DNA from 4 places in the Mesorhizobium sp. M8A.F.Ca.ET.181.01.1.1 genome. Region 1 is predicted to be linked to each of the others. Evidence: riboswitches for the same ligand, from Rfam matches in the RefSeq annotation. Region 1 holds a riboswitch; each other region holds the start of a gene.

Region 1 (4,162 bases):
GTTTTCCAGCCGCGAGATCGACGCTGTCACGGCCTCGATCTTCTTGGGCAAGGAGTCCAGCGCGAACTTCTGCTTGAACGACAGTTTTTTGGCCGGCCCTTTTGCTACGGCAGGTTCTGCCTTGGTGGTCGGCGCGTCGCCGGCGTCGGCCTTGGCGCGCGCCTTGCGGTCGTCGAGCCGGGTGCCGCCGCGCTGCGCCAGCATGTCGGAATAGCCGCCGGCATATTCAATCCAGCGGCCACCACCGTCCGGCGCGATGACGCTGGTGACGGTGCGGTCGAGGAAATCGCGATCGTGGCTGACCAGGATGACGGTGCCGGCGAACCCGGCGACCAGTTCCTGCAGCAGTTCCAGCGTCTCCATGTCGAGATCGTTGGTCGGCTCATCAAGTACCAGCAGGTTCGCCGGGCGCGCCAGCACGCGCGCCAGGATCAGCCGCGCCCGCTCGCCGCCGGACAGCTCGCGCACCGGCGTGCGCGCCTGCTCCGGCTTGAACAGAAAATCCTTCATGTAGGAGACGACATGGCGCTGCTCGCCATTGATGACCAGGTTCTCGCCGCGCCCGTCGGTGAGATATTGCGCCAGCGTCTCCTGCGGGTCGACCGCCTCGCGCTTCTGGTCGAGCGTGGCGATCTCCAGATTCGTGCCGAGCCGTATCGAACCAGCGTCCGGCGCCAATTCGCCGGTCAGCATCTTCAGAAGCGTCGTCTTGCCGGCGCCGTTCGGTCCGACGAGGCCGACGCGGTCACCGCGCTGGATGCGGGTCGAGAACCCCTTGACGACGGTGAGGTCGCCAAAGCTCTTCTCTATGTTTTTCGCCTCGATCACCAGCTTGCCGGATTCGGCCGCGTCGCTGGCCACCATTGTCGCGGTGCCCTCGGCGCCGCGATGGCCGCGAAAGCGCTGGCGCATGGTCTGCAGTTCGCCGAGACGTCGCATGTTGCGCTTGCGCCGTGCCGTCACGCCGTAGCGCAGCCAGTGCTCCTCGCGCACGATCTGGCGGCCGAGCTTGTGCTGCTCGCGCTCTTCCTCCTCCAGCACGAGGTCGCGCCATTCCTCGAAATGGCCAAAGCCCTTGTCCAACCGGCGGGTCTGGCCACGGTCGAGCCAGACGGTGGCACGCGACACACGCTCGAGGAAGCGGCGGTCGTGCGAGATCACGATGAGCGCCGAGGAAGTCCGGACGAGTTCCTCTTCCAGCCATTCGATCACCGACAGATCAAGATGGTTAGTCGGCTCATCAAGAAGCAGGATGTCGGGCTCCGGCGCCATGACGCGGGCAAGGGCGGCGCGCCTGGCCTCGCCGCCGGACAGGTCTGCCGGCCGCTCCTCGCCTGACAGGCCGAGATGCTCCATCAGATAGCTGGCGCGGTAGGGATCGTCGGCCGGGCCGAGTCCGGCCTCGACATAGGCCCGCACATTGGCAAAGCCGTCCATGTCGGGCATCTGGGGCAGGTAACGCACCGTTGCCGAAGGCTGGCGGAACACCTCGCCGTCCTGCGGTTCGATCAGGCCGGCGGCGATCTTGAGCAGCGTCGACTTGCCGGACCCGTTGCGGCCGACCAGCGCGATCTTGTCGCCGGCCGACGCGGTCAGGGTGGCGCCATCGAGCAGCGGCGTGCCGCCAAAAGTCAGTCTTATCCCGTCGAGATTGAGAAGGGGCGGGGCCATGTCAGCTTTCGGGCAATGGATAGGGATGGGCAAGCAGCAGCGCGCGGCCGTGGCCGAGCGCGATGTCGAGGCGGCCCTTGACCTCGTTGGAAATGGTCAGCGACGATCCGAAAGCCACCTCGACCTTGTCGAGCGGCCATTTGGCGCCGGTGACGGTCAGGCCGGAGAGTTCGGAAAAGCCGAGAATAGAAAATAGCGTGCCGTCGGCATAATCGAAGCTGGCCCTGCCGTTGAGCAAGGGGACACCCTCCTGGGCGCCGCTGGTCAAAAGCACATCCGTTCCGGCCTCGGCCAGCCGCAGGCCAAGCGCCAGATGCAGAAAGGCGTGATCGGCGCGCTTGCCGCCGAAGGCGCCCGCCAGCACAAGGCGGGTCGCTCCACGCTCCAGTGCGGCCGCGATTGCCAGTTCGCCGTCGGTCTTGTCCTTTTCCGTCGGGAAGGTTTGCTGGGGCACGGCGGCGAGATGGGCGGGCAGATCGGCCGGAACCGAATCGAAATCACCGACCCACAATTCCGGCACGAGGCCCAGCATCCGCGCATGACCGATGCCGGCGTCGGCGGCGATCACGCGCGAGCCTTCGACCTGGCGGTCGAGCCGGGGCGTGCGGAGGAGATCGCCGCCAAGCAGGATGGTGAATGTGCTCATATCCCGTCGCCTTACCAGCCCGGCACGGGAAACGGAAGGCGGCAAACTCCCACTTGCGTGTCCCACCCGCCGGGCCTATGTGTCGAAACGCTCTAACGGGGTGCCGGACGCGAATTTCGCGGGCCGGCTGAGAGGCAGTCTCGCCAACCCGCTGAACCTGATCCGGTTTGTACCGGCGGAGGGATTAGACGTTTCGGACAGTCCGACGCCTCAATTCCTTTCAACGCAAACGAAGGAGGCGCCGATGCGCACGTTTTTATATTCTCTCATCGCAGCCACGGCGGTGACGCTGTCCGGGCCGGCCTTGGCCAAGGACAAGCTCACGGTCTACACCTATGAGAGCTTCACCGCCGACTGGGGTCCAGGCCCCGTGGTGAAGAAGGAATTCGAGGCCGAATGCGGCTGCGATGTCGAGTTCGTCTCGGTCGCCGACGGCGTGGCGCTGCTCAACCGCGTCAAGCTGGAAGGCGCTTCGACCAAGGCCGACATCGTGCTCGGCCTCGACACCAATCTCACCGCCGATGCCAAGGCCTCCGGCCTGTTCGCGCCGCATGGCGCGGTGAGCGATGTCAACGTGCCGGGCGGCTGGAGCGACGATACTTTTGTTCCCTTCGACTACGGCTATTTCGCCGTCGTCTACGATACGCAAAAGCTGAAGTCGCCGCCGAAAAGCTTGAAGGAGCTGGTCGAGGGCAGCGCCGACGACAAGATCGTCATCCAGGACCCGCGCACCTCGACGCCCGGTCTCGGCCTGCTGCTCTGGGTGAAGTCGGTCTATGGCGATAAGGCGCCGGAGGCCTGGGCCAAGCTCAAGACCAAGGTGCTGACCGTGACGCCGGGCTGGAGCGAGGCCTATGGCCTGTTCACCAAGGGCGAGGCGCCGATGGTGCTTTCCTACACCACCTCCCCGGCCTACCACATGGTCGCCGAGAACACCGAGCGTTACCAGGCGGCGTCTTTCGAAGAGGGCGAGTATCTGCAGATCGAGGTCGCCGGCATCACCACGACCGGAGCCAAGAACCCGCTGGCGGAAAAATTCATGGCCTTCATGACCGGACCGAAATTCCAGGACGCCATCCCCGAGACCAACTGGATGTTCCCGGCCGGCAAGACCGACAAGCCGCTCAACCCGGCCTTCGACAAACTGGTCAAGCCGACCAAGACCCTGCTGTTCAGTCCGGAGGAGGTCGCGGCCAACCGCAAGACCTGGGTGGATGAATGGCTGGCGGTGATGAGCAAGTAGTTGGCTGTATGATCCGAAGATGAATGCTTTACGGCGCCCCCCTCTGTCCTGCCGGACATCTCCCCCGCTTGGGGGGAGATTGGCTGTCATCGGCGATTTCGCCAATCGCCAACATTGCAGGAATGAGCTGGGCGCCGGAGCTGCTAATCTCCCCCCTCGTGGGGGAGATGTCCGGCAGGACAGAGGGGGGCGCGAAGGAACGCGACGCACGTTAAAGGCCTTTCGTGCAACCCGCGTCTGATCCCCGCATTACCGCCGGCAGCGTAGCGCTGGCGGCGATCGCGCTCTTGATCGGCGGCGCGTTTGCCGGGCTGCTTGTCGAAGGCGCACACGATCTCTCCGGCGCCTGGGTGGCCTTCGACCCTTATCTGTTGCGCGTCGTGCGCTTCACACTCTGGCAGGCGGCCCTGTCAACGCTGCTCTCCGTCGGGCCGGCCCTGTTCGTGGCGCGGGCGCTGTCGCGGCATCCACGGTTCTTCGGCCGCGCCTTCATTCTGCAGCTCTTCGCCGTGCCGTTGGCGCTGCCGGCGATCGTCGCGGCGCTCGGCATTCTGGCGCTTTATGGCCGTGCCGGCTATTTCGCCGGCCTGTTCAACTGGGTT
Region 2 (4,162 bases), on a different contig from region 1:
GAGCCCGAGCACCAGGATTATCTGGAGAAGTATCCGAACGGCTACACCTGCCATTTCGTCAGGCCAGGTTGGAAACTGCCGGTTCGTGAAAAGGCCGTTTCATAAGGCTCGCGGATCAGTCTTTGCGGCAGTGGGTTTAAGCGCCCGCCGATTGCCGCGAGGCCATATCAATAGCGGCTGTCAGCCCCGCCCGGCGGTTGACAGTCCGCGGCACTGCTGACCAACTGCGCGGGTTGATTGATTTCAGGGGGAGCATGAGGAAACTCTACGAAAAACCTGTGTTGGTGAAGCGGGAAAGGCTCTCAAGTGTCGCCGCGGCAGGACCGCTTTCTCCCAAACCAGGCTGACGGCTCGGCCGGCCTTTTGGTCCTGACCGGACGGGTCCGTGACGGTGCTCGGATTGCCGGGCGATGTCTTGCCCCGCCGGATTTGAAAAGATGATTTCTTTCGAGCCTGTGGCCGGCGCCCGGCAGCTCAATGCAGTTTTCATCCTGGATGTTTCTGCTTACACCGGGCCTCTGCTTTCCGGCTGGATCGAGGCGGGAAACCGTATTGGCGCGATCATCGTGCCTGGCTTTCAGCGCCCATCCAGAGGCTTCAGCATTGGCAATTTTCGACGCCGGCTGAGGCGCCAGCTTCTGCTCAGGCGCTATCTCGGCAACACGCCGGTAAAGTTGATCGAATTCGGCCGGCCTTACGACTGGGATGAGCTTGGCCGGCAATTGCCTGACATCGCCGCGGATGTACTGATCTGCTACGCTTTCCCGACCTTGATCCCACAACAACTGCTCGGCCTCTTTCCCAAGGGCGGGCTTAATTTTCATCCGGCGCTGCTGCCCAACTACCGGGGGCCGCACCCTCTCCATCGCCTGGTCGCGGACGGCCAGCATGCCGTCCATGGCGGCGTGACATTGCACAAGATGTCCGCCAATTTCGATGACGGCGACATCCTCGGACAGGTGCCGTTCTGCGAAGCACTGGGCAACGCGGCGGGATGTGGCCGACAGCGTGGCGACCGCGATGCGCGCGTTGGTGCGCGAGGTGGCGCCAGCCTATTGCAAGGATTTGGTGTCCGGGACGCGGCAGCCAACCGGTGATTTCGTCTGGGCGCGACTTGAGCGGAACCACATGGCGATTTCATCCGACATGTCGATCGAGCACGTTGCCCGATTGTGGCACGTCCTGGGCGGCAATCCCGGTATCTATCTGGACGTTGCCGGCCGCGAAGTTCGGTTGGCCTTTCAGATCGCGCGACTGGGTCCGCCAACTGGAAAAGGTCCGGTCAGGCGATGGGGGAGGGTGGAGTTCGATCTTGCCAATGGCCGAGTTCGATACCTCACCTATGGCCGCCTGCTCAAACGGCTGATGAAAATGCACACCGCATTCGCACGGCCAAAAGCCGGAAAACCGTGCCCCGAAATAAGAGTGTTTGGCAAAGTGGCCAGCGAATCGGTGCCAGAGGTACCGCCAGCCGGTCGTGGCGTATAGTGAGACCAACGAGCATGGAAAGCGCGGAACTTGCGTCCGCGCTTTCCCTGCTGCGAAAACTACTTACCGCAGTTCTTGTCGGCCACGGTCGGCGCGGTCGCCCTGCCATTGGCATCCGTCTGCGCGCTGGTCGGGCAATTCTGGTCCGCGTTGGAATTCATGTCGCCCGGCGTGATGGTCGGGCTGTTGGTTGCACCCGGATCGAGCCAAATTCCCGGGCGCCGGCACCCGGTTGTGCCTGCGCTGGCGCAATGCTTTGGCGCAGCTTGCTGAAAAAACAGCTTCCCCAACCGATCGAATGGTGCTTTAACGCCGCCATCCACAGGGGTGCTCCGTACGGTCGGGGCTGAGACGGGGGCGGCAAGCCCACAGACCCTAGAAGCTGATCTGGGTAATACCAGCGGAGCGAGGCGGGCGATGTTTTCAGGCGCACAGGTTTCCCTATATCCCATGGCCGACGATTTTGTCGGCGTCATCCTGGGCGCGCTTGGCGCGCTCGATTCGTATCGCGACAAGCTCAGGATCGAGACCGACGACATCTCGACCTTGCTGGTCGGGCCCCCCGAGGTGCTATTCCCGGCGCTGCGCGACCTTTTCGTGGCTGCGTCTGGCAGCGGTAAGCATTGCGTGCTGTCGGCGACCATTTCGCGTGGTTGCCCAGGTGAGCCGGACGATCCGATCTGCCGCTCCGACACGTTTGGCGGACCTGCCGGGCCACTCGGCCCGCGCAAGCAAGCCGCCATTTCCGCCGTCCGCGGCGCGCCCGCCACTGGGCAGCCAGCGGCGGCGCAGTTCTCGCTCTATGTGATGGGCACGGACGACCATATGGACGAGATCTATGGCTGCATCGATTTCCTGAAGCAGTCTGGCGTCTATGATCGCTCCAAGAATTTCTGCACCAAGCTGCGCGGCGATGCCGGCGCGATCTTCTCGGCGCTCGACGAAGCCTTCTGCCGCTTCGGACCAGGCGCCGGCCACGTAACCCTCGACGTCACGGTTTCGGCCAACAGTCCCACTGCCGTTTGAACCGTTCGCGCCGACGCGCGCCGTCAAGGTCATCCTCTCGTGGCTTCATCGTCGTTCAACCCGCGTCAACTCGCGGGCTTCCTCGCCCAGGCGGCACCGGCCGTGATATCGATCGGCCTGGTGCTCGTGGCGTGGGAACTCTACGCAAACCATTCCGGCATCAAGCCGACGGTTCTGCCGGCACCCTCGCGCGTCTTCGAACAGGCGATGCTCAATCGTGACGCGCTGCTCGACAACGCCATTCCCACCATCCGCGCCACGCTGATCGGTTTTGCCTGCTCGCTCAGCGCCGCCTTCGCGCTGTCGATGCTGGTCGACTTCTTCCAGCCTTTGCGGCGCGCGCTGTTTCCTGTCTTCATAGTCAGCCAGACCTTGCCGCTGGTCGCCATCGCGCCATTGGTGGTGCTGTGGTTCGGTTTCGGGCTGACGCCCAAGATCATGCTGGTGGCACTGGTCACCTTCTTCCCGATGCTGGTGGCCCTGGTGCAGGGCTACGAGGCTACCGAGGTCGAGATCGGGCAGATGCTGCGCGCCATGGGAGCAGGGCGCTGGCGGGTCTTCATCCTGGCACGGTTGCCTTCGGCGCTGCCTTATTTCTTCGCTGGCCTCAGGATCTCCATCACCTATGCCGTCGTCGGCGCCATCTTCGCCGAATATGCGGGCGCGGCCAAAGGGCTGGGCATCTACATGCTCAACGCCAAAAACAATTTCCGTCCCGACCTGGTGCTCGCCGCCGTCGGCGTCAGCGCCGCCCTTACCCTCGTCCTGTTCGGGCTGACGGTGGTGCTGCAACGACTTGCCATGCCTTGGGAAAGAGCCGCTGGCAGGCAAGCCGCCCGAAAAGGCCCGCAAGCATGAGCCGGCTCGAATTGCGGCATATGCGCAAGGCCTTTGGCGGGCTCGAAGTGCTCGCCGACATTTCGCTGCGCGTGGATGCCGGCGAATTCGTCTCGATCCTTGGGCCTTCGGGTGCCGGCAAGTCGACGCTGTTCCAGCTTCTGACCGGCGCCGAGCATGGCGAGGGTGAGATGTTTTTCGACGGCGCGCCGCTCGACGATCATGGCAGGCATTTCGCCTTCATGCCGCAGCGGGACGCGCTGATGCCGTGGCGGCGCATCCTCGATAACACGACGCTCGGGCTCGAGGTGCAGGGCCTCGGCCGCAAGGCGGCGCGGACGCGTGTCGCGCCGCTGTTTGCCGAGTTTGGGCTTGCCGGCTTCGAGCGGCATTTTCCGGCGCAGCTTTCAGGCGGCATGCGGCAGCGCGCGGCGCTGCTGCGTACTGTCGTGCAGGAACGCGACATGTTGCTGCTCGACGAGCCGTTCGGCGCGCTCGATGCACTGACGCGCGCGGCCATGCAGCGCTGGCTCGAACAGATGTGGCGGCACCATCGATGGACGGCGTTGCTGATCACCCATGACGTGCGCGAAGCCGTGTTCCTGTCAGACCGCATCTATGTGCTGTCGGCCCGGCCTGCCCGTGTCGTGCGCGAGATCCAGGTGCCACTGCCGCGCCCGCGCGATCCGACCAGCGCCGCCACACGGCAGGCCGGGGCACTCGAGGCCGAGATCCTCGACATTCTGCTCAACCTCCAGCCAACCAAAGGACATGACCATGACTGATTTGACGCGCAGGCAGGCTCTGCTGC
Region 3 (4,162 bases), on a different contig from region 1:
CTCCAATGCTCGAAAGCGTCGCTTGATGAACCTATCCCCCCTTCCAACGATCATGCTCGAGCCTCTGGTGCGGGCAGCTCTGCTCGAGGACCTTGGCAAGGCCGGTGATTTGACCACTGATGCCATCGTACCGAAGGACCATCATGCGACAACGGTGCTGACTGCGCGCGAGGCCGGAACTATAGCCGGTCTCGACCTGGCGATGCTCGCTTTCAGGTTGATCGACCAGGATGTCGAGATGACAGTGGAGCGAGCGGACGGCAGCAACATCGCGCAAGGTGAGACCATCGCATCGGTCAGCGGTCCGGCCCGGGCCATACTCACCGCGGAACGGACGGCGCTCAATTTTCTGTGCCATCTGAGCGGTATCGCCACCGCGACGGCATTGATCGTCGCGGCGGTCCGCGGCCACGGCGCAAGAATCGTCTGCACGCGCAAGACGACGCCTGGATTGCGAGCGGTCGAAAAATATGCCGTGCGCGCCGGTGGCGGCTCCAATCATCGTTTCGGTCTCGACGACGCCATCCTGATTAAGGACAACCACATCGCCATCGCTGGCGGAATTCGCATGGCAATCGAGCGCGCGCGATGCAGCGTCGGCCACCTAGTCAAGATCGAAGTCGAGGTCGATACGCTAGCCCAGTTAGAAGAGGCTATGGCCCTCGCCCCAGACGCCGTCCTGCTCGACAACATGTCTGTCGACGAATTGCGCCAAGCAGTGGCGATGGTTGCCGGCCAGGCGATTACCGAGGCGTCGGGCAGGATAACGCCGGCGACGGCTCCAGCCGTCTCCGCGACCGGTGTCGACCTGATCTCCATCGGCTGGTTGACCCACAGCGCGCCAATCCTCGATATCGGGCTCGACTCCGCGAAATTTGTCCGTCGGGCCTGACAATCGGCGGTCGACCGGACGCTTTTTCGACCCAGCCCGCCAAGTTCAAAGGTGCCTAGGTCGCCCAATGCAAGGGGAACAGGATGGAAATGCACGCAGCGATTTCGGAAAAACCATGCGTGAAGCTCAATCCTTCGACGGCCACCGGATGTGGACCGTGGAAGCTGCTCGGGCGCTGCATGACGCGCCTTTCAACGACCTGCTGTTTCAAGCGCAAACCGTTCACCGCCGGAATTTCGATCCCAACAGGCGGCGGCGGGCGCTGGTCTCAGCGGCGGCGCCCTCGTCGTCGGAATCTAGCGGGGTAACCCGGCCACCCAGAGGATGGCGGGACGATTCATCCATGATGATAGGAAACAGGACCATTGCGAAAACTAGTCGCTGGCAAGCTGCACGGCATCTACGTCACCGAAGCGAACCTCAACTACCATGGATCGATAACGCTGGACCCTGACCACTGCGAAGCAGCCGGGATCCTGCCGATGGAATTTGTGGAGATTTGGAACAAGAATTCCGGTGCGCGGATTTCGACCTATGTCATTTTCGGCGAGCGCGGCTCACGATGCTGCATCCTCAATGGTGCGGCTGCCCGCACCTGCCAGCCAGACGACCAGATCATTGTTTGCAACTCCATATACCTGGACGAAGCGAATATCACCTCGTTGAAGCCGCGGATCATCACCTTCGACCAGGACAATCACATACTCGATCGCCTGAGCTACTCCGTCGATCTTGACGCACATGGGCGTTACAGTTTCTCGATCCTTGACGAGGCGAATGAGCCTTTGGCCATTCCTGCGCTGGTCTCCGGCGCGTGACTTCCTCTCGAGATTTGCCCGTGCTTTGCGCGGGGTTTCATTAGTCGCCGATCACCGCCGCAGGTGGAAATGCGCTTGACAAAGCAGTGTCGGCTCGGTCAATTCGAAAACATTCACCAGGGGAGTCCCGGCAAGGGGCTGAGATACTGCTGGCTATCGCGGCGCAGTGACCCGTTGAACCTGATCCAGTTCATACTGGCGTAGGGACGGTGCAAGCGCTTTGCGGGAGTTTACGCCCGAAGACCTGTTTTCAAGCAGGTCGACCAAAGCGTCTTTTCATCCTTCCGGCACAGAACTGGGTCTCCAATGCATGAGCAAAGGAGCCTCAAGATGAATGCCCTAACCCCAGCCGTCTCAACGGGACCGCTGCCTGCCTCACGGAAAATCCACAAGCCCGGCGTCCTCCATCCGCACATCAAAGTGCCGATGCGCGAAATCTCCGTCCATCCGACAGCGGGCGAGCCGCCCATCACCGTCTACGATCCGTCCGGCCCCTATACCGACCAGACTGTCGAAACCAGCATCGAAAAGGGCCTCGCCCGGCCTCGCCACGAATGGATCACGGCGCGGGGCGATGTCGAAGCCTATGACGGCCGCCATGTGCGGCCGGAAGACAATGGCTTCGTCACGGGTGAGCGCCTGACGCCGGAATTTCCCATTCGCAACCGGCCGCTAAGGGCCAGGGCCGGCAAGGCGGTGACACAGCTTGCCTATGCGCGCGCCGGCATCATCACGCCCGAGATGGAGTTCGTCGCCATCCGCGAAAACCTCGGCCGGGAAATCGCCCGCGGCAAGCTGCAACGCGACGGTGAAAGCTTCGGCGCGGCTATTCCCGATTTCGTCACGCCGGAATTCGTACGCGACGAGGTGGCGCACGGGCGGGCGATCATTCCAGCCAACATCAACCACCCAGAGAGCGAACCGATGATCATCGGGCGCAATTTCCTCGTCAAGATCAACGCCAATATCGGCAATTCCGCTGTCACTTCCTCGATGGCCGAAGAGGTCGAAAAAATGGTCTGGGCGATCCGCTGGGGCGCCGATACGGTGATGGACCTGTCGACCGGCCGCAACATCCACAACATTCGCGACTGGATCCTGCGCAATTCACCGGTGCCGATCGGCACGGTGCCGCTTTACCAGGCGCTCGAGAAGGTCGGCGGCATCGCCGAGGACCTGACCTGGGAGGTGTACCGCGACACGCTGATCGAGCAGGCCGAACAAGGCGTCGACTATTTCACCATCCATGCCGGTGTGCGGCTGCATTACATCCCGCTGACCGTCGACCGGGTCACGGGCATCGTCTCGCGCGGTGGCTCGATCATGGCCAAATGGTGCCTGCACCATCACCGGGAAAGCTTCCTCTATGAGCATTTCGAGGAGATCTGCGACATCTGCCGCGCCTATGACGTATCCTTCTCGCTCGGCGACGGCCTTCGTCCGGGCTCGATCGCCGATGCCAATGATGCGGCGCAATTCGCCGAGCTGGAAACGCTCGGCGAATTGACGCAGATCGCCTGGGCCAAGGATTGCCAGGTGATGATCGAAGGTCCCGGCCATGTGCCGATGCACAAGATCAAGGAGAATATGGACAAGCAGCTCGCTGTCTGCGGCGAGGCGCCCTTCTATACGCTTGGACCACTGACGACCGACATTGCGCCGGGCTATGACCATATCACCTCAGGCATTGGTGCTGCCATGATCGGCTGGTTCGGCACCGCCATGCTCTGCTATGTCACGCCCAAGGAGCATCTCGGCCTTCCCGATCGCAACGACGTCAAGATTGGCGTGATCACCTACAAAATCGCCGCCCATGCCGCCGATCTGGCGAAGGGCCATCCGGCAGCGAAAGTCAGGGATGATGCCCTTTCCCGCGCGCGCTTCGAGTTCCGCTGGGAAGACCAGTTCAACCTGTCGCTCGACCCCGAAACCGCGCGGTCCTTCCACGACCAGACCTTGCCCAAGGAGGCGCACAAGCTGGCGCATTTCTGCTCGATGTGCGGGCCGAAATTCTGCTCCATGCGTATCTCCCACGACATCCGCGCCGAAGCCCAGAAGGAAGGCATGGCGGCGATGGCGGCGAAATACCGCGAGGGCGGCGATCTCTACATGCCGGCTGACGAGACCGGCGTAGCGCTCATGCCAGAGGCGCCGGAGCCATCATGAGGGTGTTGGTCAAAGGGGCCGGCGTCGCCGGCCTCACCGCCGCCTTCGAACTCGCCGCCCGCGGCGCGACGGTCACAGTCGCTGAGATCCGGCAGACCCTTGGCGGCAATGCCTCGTGGTTCGCCGGCGGCATGCTGGCGCCATGGTGCGAGCGTGAAAGCGCCGAGCAGCCGGTGCTGGATCTCGGACGCGTCGCCGCCGACTGGTGGGATGCGGCACTGCCGGATCAGGTGACACGGGCCGGAACACTGGTCGTGGCCATGCCGCGAGATGCCGGTGAGCTTGA
Region 4 (4,162 bases), on a different contig from region 1:
GCACCGGCTGCTCCGCGCTTTCGCGCTCGCACCATGGCGCCAGCATGCCGCCGGCGAACCACGACGCGTTGCCGCCAAGGCCATGCCGCATCTCGGCGACTGTGACCGTCGCGCCGCGGGCGGCGAGTTCGAAAGCGACGGTGAGGCCGGCAACGCCGGCCCCTTTGACGAGCACCCTCATGATGGTTTGGGAGCCTCCGGCACGACCGGTACGCCAGTCTCGTCCGCCGGCATGTAGAGATCGCCGCCCTCCCGGTATTTTGCCGCCATTGCCGCCATGCCTTCCTTCTGAGCCTCGGCACGGATGTCGTGGGAAATGCGCATGGAGCAGAATTTCGGCCCGCACATCGAACAGAAATGTGCCAGCTTGTGCGCCTCCTTGGGCAAGGTCTGGTCGTGGAAGGACCGTGCGGTTTCGGGGTCGAGCGACAGGTTGAACTGGTCCTCCCAGCGGAACTCGAAGCGCGCGCGCGAAAGGGCATCATCCCTGGTTTTCGCTGCCGGATGGCCCTTCGCCAGATCGGCTGCATGGGCGGCTATCTTGTAAGTGATCACCCCAATCTTGACGTCGTTGCGGTCGGGAAGGCCGAGATGCTCTTTCGGCGTGACGTAGCAAAGCATTGCGGTGCCGAACCAGCCTATCATGGCGGCACCTATCCCTGAGGTGATGTGGTCATAGCCCGGCGCGATGTCGGTCGTCAGCGGCCCCAACGTGTAGAACGGCGCCTCACCGCACACTGCGAGCTGCTTGTCCATGTTCTGCCTGATCTTGTGCATGGGGACATGGCCCGGGCCTTCGATCATCACCTGGCAGTCCTTTGCCCAGGCAATCTTGGTGAGTTCTCCAAGTGTTTCCAGTTCGGCGAATTGCGCCGCGTCGTTCGCATCGGCGATTGAACCGGGACGAAGGCCGTCGCCGAGCGAGAAGGAAACGTCATAGGCTCTGGCGATGTCGCAGATCTCCTCGAAATGCTCGTAGAGGAAGCTCTCCCGGTGATGGTGCAGGCACCATTTGGCCATGATCGAGCCGCCGCGCGAGACGATGCCCGTGACCCGGTCGACGGTCAGCGGTATGTAGTGCAGCCGCACGCCGGCGTGGATGGTGAAATAGTCGACGCCTTGCTCGGCCTGCTCGATCAGCGTGTCGCGATAGACCTCCCAGTTGAGGTCCTCGGCGATGCCGCCGACCTTTTCGAGCGCCTGATAGAGCGGCACCGTGCCGATCGGCACCGGTGCATTGCGCACGATCCAGTCGCGGATGTTGTGGATGTTGCGGCCGGTCGACAGGTCCATCACCGTATCGGCGCCCCAGCGGATCGCCCACACCATCTTTTCGACCTCTTCGGCCATCGACGATGTGACAGCCGAGTTACCGATGTTGGCGTTGATCTTCACCAGGAAATTTCGCCCGATGATCATCGGTTCGCTCTCGGGATGATTGATGTTGGCGGGAATGATTGCGCGTCCGCGCGCCACCTCGTCGCGCACGAATTCGGGTGTGACGAAATCTGGGATCGCCGCGCCGAAGGCTTCGCCGTCGCGTTGCAGCTTGCCGCGCATCACCTCGCGGCCGAGATTCTCGCGGATGGCTACGAACTCCATTTCTGGCGTGATGATGCCGGCGCGCGCATAGGCAAGTTGGGTCACCGCCTTGCCCTGCTTGGCCTTGAGCGGCCGATTGCGTATCGGAAATTCCGGTGTCAGGCGCTCGCCGGTGGCGAATCCATTGTCTTCCGGCCGGACGTGGCGGCCGTCATAGGCTTCGACATCGCAACGCGCCGTGACCCATTCGTGGCGAAGCCGGGCAAGGCCTTTTTCGATGCTGGTTTGGACTGATGGATCGGTGTAGGGGCCGGACGGATCGTAGACGGTGACGGGCGGTTCGCCGGCCGTCGGATGGACGGAAATCTCGCGCATCGGCACCCTGATCTGCGGGTAGAGGACGCCGGGCTTGTGGATTTTCCGCGAGGCGGGCAGTGGTCCCGTCGACACGGCGGGGGTGAGGGCATTCATCGTGAGGCTCCTTTGCTCATGCATTGGAGACCCAGTTCTGTGCCGGAAGGATGAAAAGACGCTTCTGTAGACCTGCTGCAGCAGGACCTCGGGCGTAAACTCCCGCAAAGCGCTTGCACCGTCCCTACGCCAGTATGAACTGGATCAGGTTCAACGGGTCACTGCGCCGCGAAAGCCAGCAGTATCTCAGCCCCTTACCGGGACTCCCCTGGTGAATGCCTCAAGTTGAATGGGCCGGTGCTGCTTTGTCAAGCGCCTTCGGGCGCCTTCGGGCGCCTTCGGCCGGTGGCGACGTCCGGCGGCCGGCCGAGCGGAGAGCTCGCGCATGCATCGGGGACAAGTCACGCCCCGTAGACCAGGGCTGGAATGGCCAAAGTCTCATTCGCTTCGTGAAGGATGGAAAAACTGTATCGGCCATGTGCGTCGAGATCGACCGAGTAGCTCAGGCGGTCACGGATGTGGTTATCCTGGTCGAAGGCGACGATTTGCGGCTTCAGCGAGGTGATTTGCACCACGTCCAGGTAGATGGAGTTGCAGATATGATCTGGTCGTCGGGCTGGCAGGTGCAAGCGGCCGCTCTATTCAGGATGCGGCATCGGCGGCGTTCCCGATACCAATGATATCTTGCGGGCAACTTATGCAATCACCGGCTTCGTAAAACCCGACGGCGGCGGCCGTGTCCTGGCGCTGAGGATGTGCCGCTGTTCCAGCAGAGAAATCGCGTGGGCGCGGAGTTTTCGCTCTGCGAGGAAGAGTTGACGCAATCGTTTAGCTTGCTTGCAGTTCGTAGAGACCCGCCTTTGAAAGCAACTAAGCTATTGCATTGATATGTTGGTGCGCGATCGATCGCTACATAGCCGGCCGCCATTATCCGAGTATTGATCCGCCGGTGTTCGTGTTGCCGTATATGGCAATCCCTGCGAGATCGTCGCGGCCGGATCGGCCGCACCCTCTAGTCATAAAAGGGGAAGCGACCGAGAATTCCGCTGCCGAAAACTTCTCTGGCTTGGCTATGCATGCGGTAGATGAGATCGCCGCCTACCGCGACCTGGTCGAGGAAGGCATCGACGCCCAGTTCGGACAGCCTGGTTATCGCAATGCGTTAGCGGCTCAGACTTGCGGTCTCGAGAGCGGCCTTTGGGGGTCACCTCTTTTTTGTTTCAGAGGTTGGAAGACGGCTGCTCGTTACCCAATAGAAATGGCGACTACGGAACGCGATCGATCGCGGCCATCAGGAAACACCTGTCTTCGGCTCAACCTCGACATGGCGTCCGATCGACCGCAGATATACAGCTATCTCGTCCATGAGATGATCGCGTTCGCCGTAGATCTCAGCAATCCTGCGCAGCTGTGGCTCGACGGACCTCCGTTGCGCCGGCGTCAAATCAGCATCGCCAAAGACATATCCCAAGTTGCCAATCGCGCAAATGTTGCAGCCGGCCTCCACAACTGCTTGCACGAATGCCGGAATGTCTTTTTCTTGCATAGTCTTCATGTCGAACCTCTCGTGAATGGCGTGCTTGCGCGCCCATGCTGCCTTTTCAGCGTGTCCTCTGGGCGGCGCAAGCCTTGAGCGTAATTGTGCCGGGCAACCTCGACTATCCCGTCTGCCACGCTCTTTAGAGTCGGTGGGGTCTGGTGATTGCAGGCTGGGCCACTCAAAAGCCTGCAAGAAGAAAGTCATGGCGACCATTGCTCAAGATCGCGAGGGTGCGTGCAAGACCTTCCGTTGGCAGTCATGCACGCTCACCCAGCAACTGGGTATTGAGCAACTGGGTCTCACGTCGCGGGTCTCGTGTGCTTCACAGCCGAAAATAAGGTACCACCGTGGCTATTCTCAAGTGCAGGCTACCTCTTCAGGACACGGCGGAGTGCCTTCCGACGCACCCCTGGTGCAACGTGCGACCTAACGAGACACATCTCGTTCGCGTTCCCTCGACCTTTCTTCGTATTGCTGCTTGCCCTGCGATTTCAGGCCCTCTGCTAGCTTCTCGGCCGCTCTTTGGCCTGCAATGTCACTATTCAAGATCATATCCGACATCCCTGGATGGTCATAACCGTAATGCGCATGCAGTTTCCCTCACGAGCAGCGCCTATCCGTCGATTAGTTCGTCTTCCGGAACCCGAAGCCCTTTTTATCCGGCGTACC

Evidence for each region. Region 1 has a riboswitch for thiamine pyrophosphate ahead of thiB (thiamine ABC transporter substrate binding subunit). Riboswitches for the same ligand answer to the same signal wherever they lie in the genome.
Region 2: it holds a riboswitch for thiamine pyrophosphate, as region 1 does, so the genes downstream of both, EN824_RS02620 (YkoF family thiamine/hydroxymethylpyrimidine-binding protein) here and thiB (thiamine ABC transporter substrate binding subunit) in region 1, are expected to answer to the same signal.
Region 3: it holds a riboswitch for thiamine pyrophosphate, as region 1 does, so the genes downstream of both, thiC (phosphomethylpyrimidine synthase ThiC) here and thiB (thiamine ABC transporter substrate binding subunit) in region 1, are expected to answer to the same signal.
Region 4: it holds a riboswitch for thiamine pyrophosphate, as region 1 does, so the genes downstream of both, thiC (phosphomethylpyrimidine synthase ThiC) here and thiB (thiamine ABC transporter substrate binding subunit) in region 1, are expected to answer to the same signal.

Annotation. Positions count from the first base shown of each region.
Region 1 covers NZ_SRTV01000005.1:371,663-375,824, forward strand. Annotated here, with positions in the region: gene EN824_RS20300 (ABC-F family ATP-binding cassette domain-containing protein) at 1-1,671, opposite strand, end outside; gene EN824_RS20305 (thiamine diphosphokinase) at 1,673-2,317, opposite strand; TPP riboswitch at 2,404-2,518, shown strand; gene thiB (thiamine ABC transporter substrate binding subunit) at 2,562-3,560, shown strand; gene thiP (thiamine/thiamine pyrophosphate ABC transporter permease) at 3,785-4,162, shown strand, end outside.
Region 2 covers NZ_SRTV01000001.1:519,817-523,978, forward strand. Annotated here, with positions in the region: gene msrA (peptide-methionine (S)-S-oxide reductase MsrA) at 1-105, shown strand, start outside; gene EN824_RS02605 (formyltransferase family protein) at 438-1,097, shown strand; gene EN824_RS02610 (hypothetical protein) at 1,129-1,488, shown strand; gene EN824_RS02615 (hypothetical protein) at 1,548-1,811, opposite strand; TPP riboswitch at 1,802-1,915, shown strand; gene EN824_RS02620 (YkoF family thiamine/hydroxymethylpyrimidine-binding protein) at 1,906-2,514, shown strand; gene EN824_RS02625 (ABC transporter permease) at 2,554-3,372, shown strand; gene EN824_RS02630 (ABC transporter ATP-binding protein) at 3,369-4,136, shown strand; gene EN824_RS02635 (ABC transporter substrate-binding protein) at 4,129-4,162, shown strand, end outside.
Region 3 covers NZ_SRTV01000010.1:4,884-9,045, forward strand. Annotated here, with positions in the region: gene EN824_RS27970 (L-aspartate oxidase) at 1-26, shown strand, start outside; gene nadC (carboxylating nicotinate-nucleotide diphosphorylase) at 26-892, shown strand; partial or broken gene EN824_RS36200 (biotin synthase) at 1,041-1,142, shown strand; gene panD (aspartate 1-decarboxylase) at 1,258-1,710, shown strand; TPP riboswitch at 1,819-1,935, shown strand; gene thiC (phosphomethylpyrimidine synthase ThiC) at 2,041-3,876, shown strand; gene thiO (glycine oxidase ThiO) at 3,873-4,162, shown strand, end outside.
Region 4 covers NZ_SRTV01000007.1:100,871-105,032, reverse strand. Annotated here, with positions in the region: gene thiO (glycine oxidase ThiO) at 1-181, opposite strand, end outside; gene thiC (phosphomethylpyrimidine synthase ThiC) at 178-2,013, opposite strand; TPP riboswitch at 2,117-2,233, opposite strand; gene EN824_RS23640 (hypothetical protein) at 2,355-2,582, opposite strand; gene EN824_RS36695 (hypothetical protein) at 3,245-3,706, opposite strand.